DNA from 3 places in the Arthrobacter sp. YD2 genome. Region 2 is predicted to be linked to each of the others. Evidence: predicted binding sites of a transcription regulator. Region 2 holds the regulator's gene; each other region holds the start of a gene.

Region 1 (4,278 bases), on a different contig from region 2:
GAGGGTCAGCGCGCCAACAATCCAGAGCAGTTCATAACGCCCCCGCAGTACGCCGGAGAAGTCGCCGACCATCCAGCTGTTCAGGGTCTGCAGCAGATCGAACCGGTAGGCGAAGAACGTGGTGACGGCAGCAATCACGCCGCCGAGCATAATGCCCACCAGCGGCACGATCAGCGTGTTCCGCAGCGGGATCCGGCGCAGGACCAGCAGGAAGAGTGCGGTTCCGGCAATGGCGAACACCGTGGCGGTGGACATTTTGGCCAGCAGTGAGGCGCCGGGGATAAACACCGTCACCACCAGGATGCCAAGGGATGCGGATTCCACGGTGCCCACGGTGGACGGTTCAACGAACTTGTTGCGGGCCATCAGCTGCATGATGAGGCCGGCGACGCTGAGGGCCATGCCGGCCAGGATGATGCTCAGGGTCCGCGGGAGGCGGCTGATCCAGAAAATGTGCCAGGCATGTTCATCGCCGGCAAGCAGGGCGGGCAGGGACACGTCGCTGACACCGACGAACATGGACACAACGGCAAGCACCAGGACGGCGGTTCCGCCCACTATCAGCATTGCCCCGGGGCCGGGACGCCGCCGGCCAACGCCGGCAGCTCCGGCAGGTGCCGGAGCCGGAGGGGAGAGGATTGCAGTCATGTTGCTTTTCCATCTTCCGCACCAGGCCGGCCTCCCTGGATGCGGGAGGCCGGCCGGCGAGGATTTAGCAGGAGCGTGGAAGCGGGCTAGGAAATGCCGTCCTGAACTGCGCTGACCATGGCGTCAACGTTGTTCAGGCCGTAGCCCACGAGGTACCAGCTGGAGGAATCCAGCATGGTGATGCGGTCATTGCGCGCTGCTTCGGTTCCCTGCACAAGCTCGTTGTCCAGGACAGCGGAGGCGACCTCGCCTGCGTTGCCGACGGCGACGTCGCGGTCAATCACGAACAGGTTGTCCGGGTTTTTTTCCGCGATGTATTCAAAGCCCACGCGTTCGCCGTGCTGGGCTTCGGACTTGATGTCAGCTGCGGTGGCAACGCCGAGGACGTCGTGCACCAGGCCGAAGCGCGAACCCGCTCCGTACGCGGTCAGCTCGCCGCCGCTGGTCATAATGATGAGGCCGTTGCCGGCGTCCGCCGCGGTTGCCTTGGTCTCTTCGACCTTGGCGTCCAGGGCGGCGAGCTTGTCCTCGACCTCGGCTTCCTTGCCGAAGATTTCCCCGATGATTTCGGTGTTGGAGATGAAGGAGTTCCACGGATCCGCGGCATCGGTGCTGAGGTTGATCGTGGGGGCGATCTTGGAGAACTCATCGTAGTAATCGGCAGTGCGGCCGGACATGATGATCAGGTCGGGGGCGCCGGCATTGATGGCCTCGAAATCGGGTTCCTTCATGCTGCCGATCTTGGCGTAGTCATCCGAGCCGTACTTGGAGAGGCTTTCCGGGAAGTTTGCGGCCGGGACACCGTCAACGTCAATGTCGAGGGCATCCAGGGTGTCGAGTGCGCCGAGGTCGAAGGTGTAGACGGTCTCCGGGTTGACCGGAACATCGGTGCTGCCCTGTGTGTGCTCAACCGTAACGGTCGAGTCGGAGGTCGAGTCGGCGTCGGCTTCTGCTGCTTCGGTGGAGCAGGCGCTGAGCGCAAGGAGGGACACGAGGGCGGTTCCGGCCAGCAGGCGGGACTTGGTGATCATGGGGGCTCCGGTGAGAGTCGATGTGCCTACCGCAGGAATAGGACACAGAAATGTTTTCTAATGGTGCGCGCAGATGAAAACTATCCCGTTAGGTAAGCCTAAGCAAATTCGGTTTACGTCATTGGTACCCCGGAGGCGTAATCCTGCGCACGTGATCCACGCAGCTCTGGCACTCACCTTGACCGAGTGCTAACCAATGCATAAAGTCTGACTTAGCACTCCGCACGTGAGGGTGCTAACTCCCCGAAGGGAAGCGCGAACCGGCACCGCGACGACGGCCAGCGCCAACCGACGGCCCCAAACCCGTTAGAAACTACGCAAAGGAGAGCCCGAGTGTCGGTCTCTATTAAGCCGCTTGAGGATCGTATTGTTGTCCGCCCGCTCGAAGCTGAGCAGACCACTGCTTCCGGCCTCGTTATCCCGGACACTGCCAAGGAAAAGCCCCAGGAGGGCGAAGTAGTTGCAGTTGGACCCGGCCGCGTTGACGACAACGGCAACCGCGTTCCGGTTGACGTTGCCGAAGGCGACGTTGTCATCTACTCCAAGTACGGTGGAACCGAAGTCAAGCACGGCGGCCAGGAATACCTGGTGCTGTCCGCCCGCGACGTGCTGGCCGTCGTCGTAAAGTAGTTCCCCTTGAAAACCCCGGCCACCATTCTGGCCGGGGTTTTCTGATGTAGGTGCAGATGTAGTTGTCGGAAAGGACACACACATGGCAAAGCAGTTGGAGTTCAATGACTCCGCCCGTCGCTCGCTGGAAGCCGGCGTCGATAAGCTGGCCAACGCAGTCAAGGTAACCCTCGGCCCGCGCGGCCGTAACGTTGTCCTGGCCAAGACCTGGGGCGCCCCCACCATCACCAACGACGGCGTCACCATTGCCCGCGAAGTTGAGCTGGAGGATCCGTACGAGAACCTCGGTGCACAGCTGGCCAAGGAAGTAGCCACCCGGACCAACGATGTTGCCGGCGACGGCACCACTACGGCTACCGTGCTGGCACAGGCGCTGGTCAAGGAAGGCCTGCGCAATGTTGCCGCGGGTGCAGCTCCCGGCGCGCTCAAGCGCGGCATCGAGGTCTCCGTGGATGCTGTTGCCAAGCGTCTGCTGGAAAACGCCAAGCCGGTTGAAGGCAACCAGGTGGCCCACGTGGCTGCCATCTCGGCGCAGAGCACCGAGATCGGTGAACTGCTGGCACAGGCCTTCGATACCGTCGGCAAGGACGGTGTCATCACCATCGAGGAATCCTCCTCGACGCAGACCGAACTGGTCATCACCGAGGGCATGCAGTTCGACAAGGGCTACCTCTCCCCGTACTTCGTCACGGACGCAGAGCGTCAGGAAGCCGTCCTCGAAGACGCGCTGATCCTGATCAACTCCGGCAAGATCTCCTCCGTGGCCGAGTTCCTGCCGCTGCTGGAAAAGGCACTGCAGGCCTCCAAGCCGCTGTTCATCATTGCCGAAGACGTGGACGGCGAAGCGCTCTCCACCCTGGTGGTCAACAAGATCCGCGGCACCCTGAACGTGGTTGCCGTCAAGGCTCCCGGGTTCGGCGACCGCCGCAAGGCCATGATGCAGGACATCGCAACCCTCACGGGTGCGCAGGTGGTCAGCCCCGACCTGGGCCTGAAGCTGGACCAGGTTGGTCTGGAGGTCCTGGGCTCTGCCCGCCGGATCACGGTCACCAAGGACAACACCACCATTGTTGACGGAGCCGGCTCCGAAGCCGACGTCGCCGACCGCGTGGCACAGATCCGTGCCGAGATTGAGCGCACGGACTCGGACTGGGACCGCGAAAAGCTCCAGGAACGCCTGGCCAAGCTCTCTGGCGGCATCGGCGTCATCCGCGTGGGTGCAGCCACCGAGGTGGAGCTGAAGGAAAAGAAGCACCGCATCGAAGATGCTGTTTCCTCCACCCGTGCAGCCCTGGAAGAGGGCATTGTGGCCGGCGGCGGTTCCGCGCTGGTCCACGCCTCACAGGCGCTGGACACCGACTCGGAGGTGGCCAAGCTGGAAGGCGACGCTGCCACTGCCGTCGGCCTGGTCCGCCGTGCACTGGCCCAGCCGCTGCGCTGGATCGCCGAGAACGCCGGGGCCGAAGGCATGGTTGTTGTATCCAAGGTGGGCGACCTGAAGGTCAACAACGGCTTCAACGCCGCCACCGGCGAGTACGAGGACCTGATCGCCGCCGGCATCATCGACCCGGTCAAGGTCACCCGCTCGGCACTGCGCAACGCCGCCTCGATCGCTTCGCTGGTACTCACCACCGAAGCCCTCGTAGTGGAGAAGCCGGCCGAAGAGGATGAGGATCACGGACACCAGCACTAGCCGGTAACCCCTCGCTTCACGCGAAGGCCCCGCCCGCGGTCACCGTTCCGCGGACGGGGCCTTTTGTGTGTCCGGACGGGAAGGCGGACGCCGCCACGGCGCAGTACCTGCCGGGCACCGCACCCGACGGTTTTGCCGTGGCTTCGCTCACACGCGAAAGCTCTCCGGACGGGAAACCGGTCCCCGGTCAGGAGGAAGGCGTGCTGTCCTTTGCGACGCCGGGCAGCGTGGACGGCTGCCCGGGAATCCCGGAAACATGCCTGTTTAAAGGGCAGG
Region 2 (4,278 bases):
CCCAGCCGTACAGCCAGCGCCCCGGCGCCGCGCAGCAGTTCCAGTTCTGCCGCGCTGATCCCGCCCTCCGGACCGACCACTATCGCTATCTCTGCCGGCGCCGCCGTCCTGCCGGTTGCGTCTGCGCTGCGGCCCGGGAGGTTCCGCACCGCGTCCGCCAGGGGCGCGTCGGCTTCCTCATGCAGCACAAGGACCAGGTCCGTGTCCGCGAGCCGGCGGGCCAGGCCCCGGCTGTCCAGGACGGGTTCCACGCCGGGAATCCAGGCGCGGCGCGACTGCTTGGCGGCCGCCGTGGTCAGAGCCTGCCACTTGGCCTGCCCCTTCACCGCCTTTTCCGTCTTCCAACGGACAATGCTGCGGTCCGACTGCCACGGAATGACGTGATCCACGCCCAGTTCAGTGGCTGCCTCCACTGCCTGCTCATCCCGGTCCCCCTTGGCCAGGGCCTGGACCAGGATGAAACGAACTGCTGCCGGTGGTTCCTCCGCCGCGTGTTCCACGCTCAGTTCCAGCAGCGAGGGGCCGGTCGCGGACACGGTACCGGTGAGGCGCCGGCCCGCGCCGTCGACAATGTCCACGTTTTCGCCCGCACTGATCCGCTTGACGGAAACGGCGTGCCGGGCCTCAGGCCCCTCCAGGCGGAATGTGTCCCCCGGACTGGCCGCGGCCACCTGCGCCGGGTCCCCGAAAAAGATGGGGTTGGTCATCTCAGAGGTTGCCCAGCCGGTCCCGCAGTTTGGCAAATACGCCGGTGCCCGAGCTGTTCAGCCGGCCTTCGCTGTATTCCTCACCGCGCAGCTGGGCCAGCCGGCGGAGCAGTTCCTCCTGCTCGGAATCCAGCTTCTGCGGGGTTTCCACGTGCAGGTGGACGCGCAGGTCGCCGCGTCCGTGGCCGCGCAGGTGCGTGACGCCGAGACCGTTGAGCACGGTGACCTCGCCGGACTGGGTGCCGGGCTTGACCGTGACGTCGCGTTCGCCGTCGAAAGTGTCCAATGTGACCGTGGTGCCCAGCGCTGCGGCGGTCATCGGCACCGTCAGGGTGGCATGGAGGTCATCGCCCTCGCGCAGGAAGGTGGGGTCATTATTGACCCGGATTTCCACGTAGAGGTCACCGGCGGGTCCGCCGGCGAGGCCGGCTTCGCCCTGCTGGCTCAGCTGGATCCGGGTTCCGGTGGCGACGCCGGCCGGGATCTTGATGTTCAGCGTGCGGCGGTTGCGGACGCGCCCCTCGCCGGAGCACTCGTGGCAGGGATCCGGAATGACCGTGCCGAAACCGTTGCAGGTGCCGCAGGGAGCCGAGGTCATGACCTGGCCCAGGATGGAGCGGACCGCCCGCTGGACCTGGCCGGTACCGTGGCAGATGTCGCAGGTACGCGGGGAGGTGCCGGGCTGGCAGCAGGACCCGTCACACGTGGGGCATACCACGGCGGTGTCGACGTCGATCTTTTTGTTGACGCCGAAGACAGCATCCTTGAGGTCAATCCGAACAGTAATCAGGGCGTCCTGGCCGCGCCGGCTGCGCGAGGCCGGGCCCCGGCCGCCGCCGGGTGCGCCGCCGCCGAAGAAGGTGTCGAAGATGTCCTGGAAGCCGAAGCCCTGGCCGCCGAAGCCGCCACCGCCGAAACCGTTGTCGGTTCCGTTTTCGTTCCCGGTGGTGTCATAGATACGCCGCTTCTCGGGATCGGAGAGGACCTCGTAGGCGTGCGTCACGGCCTTAAACTCGTCGGCGGCACCCGGAGCGTTGTTGACGTCCGGGTGCAGCTTGCGGGCAAGCTTCCGGTACGCCTTCTTGATTTCTTCACCGGTGGCGTCTCGTCCGACGCCCAGAACCTGGTAGTGATCGCTCACTCGTGCACATCGCTTCCTGCATTGCCTGCATTACCTGCCTTCATGGCTGAAGGCGTTGTTTGGAGTCCGGCAGGTTTCCCGGCCGGCGGGGCGGCCCGCCAACGGCTGGCCGCGTGGAGTTCAATAAGCCTAGTTATTCAGTATTCGGGACAAGTATCGGGCCACGGCACGGACCGCCGCCATGGTGTTGGGATAGTCCATCCGGGTGGGGCCCAGGATGCCGACCTTGGCGGAGGCATCCGGCCCGTAGCCGGTGGCCACCACCGAGGCTTCGGAGAGGCCGCCGTACGGGTTTTCCCGTCCGATCCGGACGGCAACACCCCGGGCGTCCTGTTCCATTTCGGAGAGCAGCCGGAGCATTACCACCTGTTCCTCCAGGGCTTCCAGCACGGGGCCGATGGTCAGCGGGAAGTCTACCGTGGAGCGGGCAAGGTTGGCCGTTCCGGCCATCACCATGCGGTCCTCCCGGTTAATTCCGGCGAGCAGCTCCAGGCTGTGCCCGAGGGCGTCGGCAACCCGGCGGCGCGCCGCCGGAACGGTCGCCAGGGCTTCGGCGACGTGGCCGGTAATGCTGCTGAGCGGCGTCCCGGCCAGAGAGGACAGGAAGTGCTGGCGGAGGTCCGAAAGGTCGGGTTCGGTCACGGGTTCGGGGACCGTGATAACCCGCTGCTCCACCCGGCCCGTGGTGGAGATGAGCACCACGAGCACCTGGGCCGGGGCCAGGAGCACAAACTCGATGTGCCGGATCTTGGCATTGCCGAGGTGCGGGTACTGCACAACCGCCACCTGGTTGGTCAGCTGGGACAGCAGCCGCACGGTCCGGTCCATCACGTCGTCGAGGTCGTCTGCACCCTCCAGCAGGGAGGAAATGGCGCGGCGTTCGGGTGCCGAGAGGGGCTTGACGTCGGAGATCCGGTCCACGAACAGACGGTAGCCCTTGTCGGTGGGGATGCGTCCTGCCGAGGTATGCGGGGCGGTAATCAGCCCTTCTTCCTCCAGGGCCGCCATGTCATTGCGAATCGTCGCCGAAGACACTCCCAGGTGGTGGCGTTCCACCAGGGCCTTGGATCCCACCGGTTCACGCGAATGGACGTAATCCTCAACAATGGCACGGAGGACCTCGAGTCGGCGTGGCTCACTCATGGTTTTCCCTCCCTGTTAATTGGCGGGCGCATCAGAAGGGCGCGTCCTTGTGATGCGGCGTGCGGAGCACCTGCGCCGCGGGGCGCCGCTTAGCACTCACAGTGTTCAAGTGCTAAGTCTAGTACGGAACGGCAGCGTTGTTAGCATTGAGGGATCCGCGGCCCCGCTGCGGTCAGCTCCCTGATTCAGCAACAGTAGCGAGGCAAGCAACGTGTCCAACTTCTCCTGGGGCCCGCAGGACATTACTGCGCCGGCCCGGACCACCCTGCGCAAAGTCGGTGCCGAATCCGGCCTGGTCCTGGAAGACGTCGCCACCGGCTGGGTGGGAGCGGTGATCCGGGTGGAAAAGTCCGGCGGGCTGCACCTTATGGTGCTGGAGGACCGCCGCGGCAAGCGGAAATCCTTTGAGCTCGGTTTTGGTTTCCTGCTGGAGGGCGAGCCCGTGGAGGTCACGGCCCCGCAGGCGGCCGGCACCAAAGCCGGTCCGGCACGCACGGCGTCAGGTTCGGTGAAGGTGGCCAACCAGCGCGCGCGCACCGCACGGGCGAGCCGTATCTGGGTGGAAGGCAAGCACGACGCCGAGCTGGTGGAGAAGGTCTGGGGTGATGATCTCCGGGTGGAGGGAATTGTCGTGGAGCCCCTGCACGGCGTGGATGACCTCTATTCCGCGGTGAAGGACTTCGCTCCCGGCCCGGGGCGCCGCCTCGGCATCCTGGTGGACCATCTGGTACCCGGCTCCAAGGAGTCCCGCATCGCCGCCGAAGCCATGACCTGCCCCGGCGCGCACGGGAACGTACTGATTGTGGGCCACCCCTACGTGGATGTCTGGCAGGCCATTAAACCCTCGGTAATCGGTCGCAGCGCCTGGCCGGTGGTCCCCCGGCACCTGGATTGGAAGACCGGGATCCTGCAGGGACTGGGCTGGCCCCACGCTGACCACACGGATGTGGCCGTGGGCTGGAAGAAGCTCCTTGGGCAGGTAAACACCTACGCCGATCTGGAACCGTCGCTGCTGGGCAGGGTCGAGGAAGTCATCGATTTCCTGACCGTGCCGGAATGAGACACACGACTCATCCGCCGTCGCCGTTCCGTTATAAAGCGGCCCAGCCAGTACTCTTGTTCAATACGTAGTAGCGGACCGACCCTGTGTCAGCACGAGTCAGAAGGAAATTACGCCGTGTCCAACACACGCCAGAATCACCAGCCACGACCGGATGAACACGGCAGCGGACAACGCCCTGTCTATCAGGGGGCACCGGCCAACGCCCTGCCCCTGACCGCCTCCGA
Region 3 (4,278 bases), on a different contig from region 2:
CCGGGTACCGCGCCTGTTTACGCGCCAGCTGGGAGCAACCGGGGGCTTAGAAGCCGCCCATGCCGCCCATGCCGGCCATTTCGTCGCCGCCGCCCATGGCGGGAGCGGCCTTCTCCGGCTTGTCCGCAACCACAGCTTCGGTGGTCAGGAACAGGCCGGCGATGGAGGCCGCGTTCTGCAGGGCAGAGCGGGTCACCTTTACCGGATCGTTGACGCCGGCTGCCAGCAGGTCTTCGTACTCGCCGGTGGCTGCGTTCAGGCCGAAGCCTTCGGGCAGGCCGCGGACCTTGTCCACCACAACGCCCGGCTCCATGCCGGCGTTGAAGGCGATCTGCTTCAGCGGAGCGTCGATGGCAACGCGGACAATGTTGGCGCCCGTTGCTTCGTCACCCTCAAGGTTCAGGTTGGCGAAGGCCTTCAGGCCGGCCTGGATGAGTGCAACGCCGCCACCGGCGACGATGCCTTCTTCAACGGCAGCCTTGGCGTTGCGGACGGCGTCCTCAATGCGGTGCTTGCGTTCCTTCAGCTCAACCTCGGTTGCGGCACCGGCCTTGATGACTGCAACGCCGCCGGCCAGCTTGGCCAGGCGTTCCTGCAGCTTCTCGCGGTCGTAGTCGGAATCGGAGTTCTCGATCTCGGCGCGGATCTGGTTCACGCGGCCGGCGATCTCTTCGGCGTCGCCTGCACCTTCAACGATGGTGGTCTCGTCCTTGGTGACAACAACCTTGCGGGCCTTGCCGAGCAGGTCGAGCGTGGCGTTTTCAAGCTTCAGGCCAACTTCTTCGGCAATGACCTGGCCACCGGTGAGGATGGCGATGTCAGCCAGCTGGGCCTTGCGGCGGTCGCCGAAGCCCGGTGCCTTGACGGCTACGGACTTGAAGGTGCCGCGGATCTTGTTGACCACGAGGGTGGCAAGGGCTTCGCCCTCAACGTCTTCGGCGATGATCAGCAGCGGCTTGCCGGACTGCATGACCTTCTCGAGGACGGCAACCAGATCCTTGACGTTGGAGATCTTGGAGTTGACGATCAGGATGTACGGATCCTCGAGGACCGCTTCCTGGCGCTCTGCGTCGGTGACGAAGTAACCGGAGATGTAGCCCTTGTCGAAGCGCATGCCTTCGGTGAGTTCCAGCTCCAGGCCGAAGGTGTTGGACTCCTCGACCGTGATGACGCCTTCCTTGCCCACCTTGTCCAGTGCCTCGGCGATCAGGTCGCCGATCTGCTGGTCACCGGCGGAGATGGAAGCGGTAGCAGCAATCTGCTCCTTGGTCTCGATTTCCTTGGCGGAAGCGAGCAGCTCTTCGGTGACGGCCGCAACGGCCTTCTCGATGCCGCGCTTCAGGCTCAGCGGGTCGGCGCCGGCGGCAACGTTGCGCAGGCCTTCCCGAACCAGTGCCTGGGCCAGGACGGTTGCCGTGGTGGTGCCGTCACCGGCAACATCGTCAGTCTTTTTGGCAACTTCCTTGACCAGCTCTGCGCCGATCTTCTCGTAGGGATCGTCCAGCTCGATCTCCTTGGCGATGGAAACACCATCGTTGGTGATCGTGGGGGCACCCCACTTCTTTTCCAGAACCACGTTGCGGCCACGCGGGCCGAGGGTCACCTTGACGGCATCGGCGAGGGTGTTCAGCCCGCGCTCGAGGCCGCGGCGTGCCTCTTCTTCAAATGCAATGATCTTGGCCATAACGGCTATCGTCCTTCCGGAACAGTCATGCTTGGAGCAAAATGTTGCATTCCTGCCGAGGTGCCCGCGACGGACGGCCAGGCTCGCGCGATCTCTTTACGCGCTCCCCTGACCTCACCCCAGTGGGTTGCTGGTTCACTCAACGCCGTCGGACTTTTAGCAGTCATCCGGCAAGAGTGCTAAGTCAATAATTAGCACTCCCGCACACTGAGTGCAAGCCATCACGCCGCCCTGCCGGGCGCCTCACAGTGATCCCCTGTACAGGCTGCCGGAGAAGCAAAAGCAGCGGCGGAGCTGATACTCCACCGCTGCTTTTATTCCCCTGTACGGGACGGGGCAAGGCCCGCGCCGGGCCGCTATACGGCCCGGACCTCTTCAGCCTGGGGACCCTTCTGCCCCTGGCCTATTTCAAACTCGACCCGCTGACCCTCTTCCAAGGTCCGGTAACCCGAGGCCTGGATCGAGGACCAGTGAACAAATACATCCGTTTCCGCTTCGTCGAGGGTAATGAAGCCGTACCCCTTCTCCCCGTTGAACCACTTGACGATCCCCTGCGCCATGCTCTTTCTCCAACCGTGATTTTTCAGTGCCGCCCTCCGGCGGCTGGCATTACTCTAACCATGGTGTTCTGCATCACATGCGGGCAGGAGGATAACGTTTTGGTGTTTTTCGCCGTGCGGCTACTGGAATCCGGGTCCAAGGACCACCGTAACTACGGCAAATCCGGGTGTTTCCATAACCGTGGGGATGCCGAGCTGCGCAGCAACCTCGCGGGCGTTGGCTGCCTGGTCCGGTGAGCTGTAATAGACACCCGAGGCCTGCTGGGGCACTCCGGTCCAGTTACCCACCGTCCCCACCGGCCACCCGGCGCCGGAGATCCGGCCGGAAACGGAGGCACCAAGACCGCTGATTCCACTGGCGTTAAGCACTGTCACGGGCTGCGTCCGGTCCACCGCCGGTTCGGGCTCGGCTGAGGGCGTGGGCTCGGGCGTGGCCGCGGGACTCGGCGCCGCGGTTTCCTCGGCTTCCTCTGTCTCGCCGGCGGTGTCCTCAGGTGTGGGCGTGGGGGAAGCCGCGGGCTCGGCGGGTGCCGACGCCGTCGAAGAGGCTTCAGGATCTGCGCCACCCAGGTCAATGCCCAGGCGCGGCACCACAAAGTAGGCGGCCAGGCCGATGACCAGTGCGAGTACGCCCACGGTGATCAGCAGGCCCAGGCCGCGTGAACGCGACGGAATGAGGCGTTCACGGTGCACGCCCTGCCGCGCCGAGGTTTCGGGGACCTTGTCGAACTCGTCCCTGGGGTATTGGCTCATAGTGGAGAATCAATCCTTGTTCTGGTGGCGCCGCATCCTGGGCCGCCAAATGGTGGTTGGTGGACCGGAGCTAGATGCCGGAGCCCATACGGCGGGCGGTACGGGCGTTCTGGCGGGTCGTACGTAGTCTACGCAGTCGCTTGACCAGCATCGGGTCATGGGCCAGCGCCTCTTCGGTATCGATGAGGGCGTTCAGCACCTGGTAGTACGCGGTGGCCGACATCCCGAACAGGTCGCGGATGGCCTGTTCCTTGGCGCCGGCGTATTTCCACCATGCCCGCTCCAGTGCGAGCATCTGCTGTTCCCTGACGCCGAGCGGACTGTCCGGATCCACCGATTCATCGAGGGAAAACCGCCCGGTTTCCGATGATGCTTCCGCTGCCTCAGCCACACGTGCTCCCATGAAAGATCCTTGTCCTGCCTACTCAGACATGCTAATTGGGAATAACAGGCTTGTCATTTAGTGCACTGCCGCGGACAAGGACGCTGTGCAGGCAACAGCGCTATGGTCAGACTATGACTCGACGCTTTCCCGGTTTTGTCTGGCTGCTGTTCCTCGCCTGCACGGTGGTGCCGTTCACGGTTTCCTGCAGTGCCCTGCCCGCGGATCCGGAGGGAACACTGGAGCGTGTTTCCGGCGGCACCCTGCGCGTGGGTGTGTCCAACGCCCCACCCTTCACGGAGGTGGACGGGGACGGGGAACCCGCCGGAAGCGAAACGGACCTGGTTCGTGACTTCGCCGCATCCGTAGACGCGGACGTGGAATTCTTCGAGTCCGGCGAGGAACACCTGATGCAGCGGCTCGCGGAAGGCGATCTTGACCTGGTCATTGGCGGCCTGAGCGATTCCAGCCCGTGGACCGACAAGGCGGCCCTCACCCGGCCCTATGCCGATGTGACGGATGGTTACGGCAAGCAGCGCAAGCTCGTGATGGCGGCACCGCTGGGGGAAAACGCCTTCCTGGTCCGGCTGGAGGAATTCCTGGCAGAACACGGGGAGTAGCAGTGAGCACCTGGATTGGACGTACCGAACTCAACGCGGAACAGGAGAAGATCCTTCGCCGCGCCGTCCACCTCGAATGGCTCACCATTGCCATCCTTGCCGTGACGGTGACCCTGGTTTTTGCCGTTATGGGCAATTCGCAGGCGATGAAGGCCGCAGGTATCGAGGACGCACTCTCCTTCATCCCGCCGCTCGCCTTCCTGATGGGAGTGCGGATCGCCGGAAAACGCCCCAACGCGCGCTACCCGTACGGCTACCACCGCTCCATCGGCGTGGCCC

Evidence for each region. Region 2 encodes HrcA, which represses chaperone genes, less so after heat shock. Its sites were predicted from a motif close to TTNGCACTCGNNNNNNNCGAGTGCNAA; they were not measured.
Region 1: the regulator HrcA is predicted to act here: its motif matches at 1,846-1,872, upstream of groES (co-chaperone GroES).
Region 3: the regulator HrcA is predicted to act here: its motif matches at 1,841-1,867, upstream of groL (chaperonin GroEL).

Annotation. Positions count from the first base shown of each region.
Region 1 is NZ_JAUHHB010000001.1:991,835-996,112, forward strand. Features, by position in the region: gene QWJ37_RS04885 (ABC transporter permease) at 1-648, opposite strand, end outside; gene QWJ37_RS04890 (siderophore ABC transporter substrate-binding protein) at 735-1,679, opposite strand; gene groES (co-chaperone GroES) at 2,013-2,309, shown strand; gene groL (chaperonin GroEL) at 2,392-4,002, shown strand.
Region 2 is NZ_JAUHHB010000002.1:345,947-350,224, reverse strand. Features, by position in the region: gene QWJ37_RS08240 (16S rRNA (uracil(1498)-N(3))-methyltransferase) at 1-707, opposite strand, end outside; gene dnaJ (molecular chaperone DnaJ) at 709-1,848, opposite strand; gene hrcA (heat-inducible transcriptional repressor HrcA) at 1,978-2,991, opposite strand; gene QWJ37_RS08225 (DUF3097 domain-containing protein) at 3,203-4,051, shown strand; gene QWJ37_RS08220 (DUF4870 domain-containing protein) at 4,169-4,278, shown strand, end outside.
Region 3 is NZ_JAUHHB010000003.1:745,117-749,394, forward strand. Features, by position in the region: gene groL (chaperonin GroEL) at 47-1,684, opposite strand; gene QWJ37_RS14440 (cold-shock protein) at 2,041-2,244, opposite strand; gene QWJ37_RS14445 (LytR C-terminal domain-containing protein) at 2,365-2,997, opposite strand; gene QWJ37_RS14450 (DUF3263 domain-containing protein) at 3,068-3,400, opposite strand; gene QWJ37_RS14455 (transporter substrate-binding domain-containing protein) at 3,514-3,999, shown strand; gene QWJ37_RS14460 (cation diffusion facilitator family transporter) at 4,002-4,278, shown strand, end outside.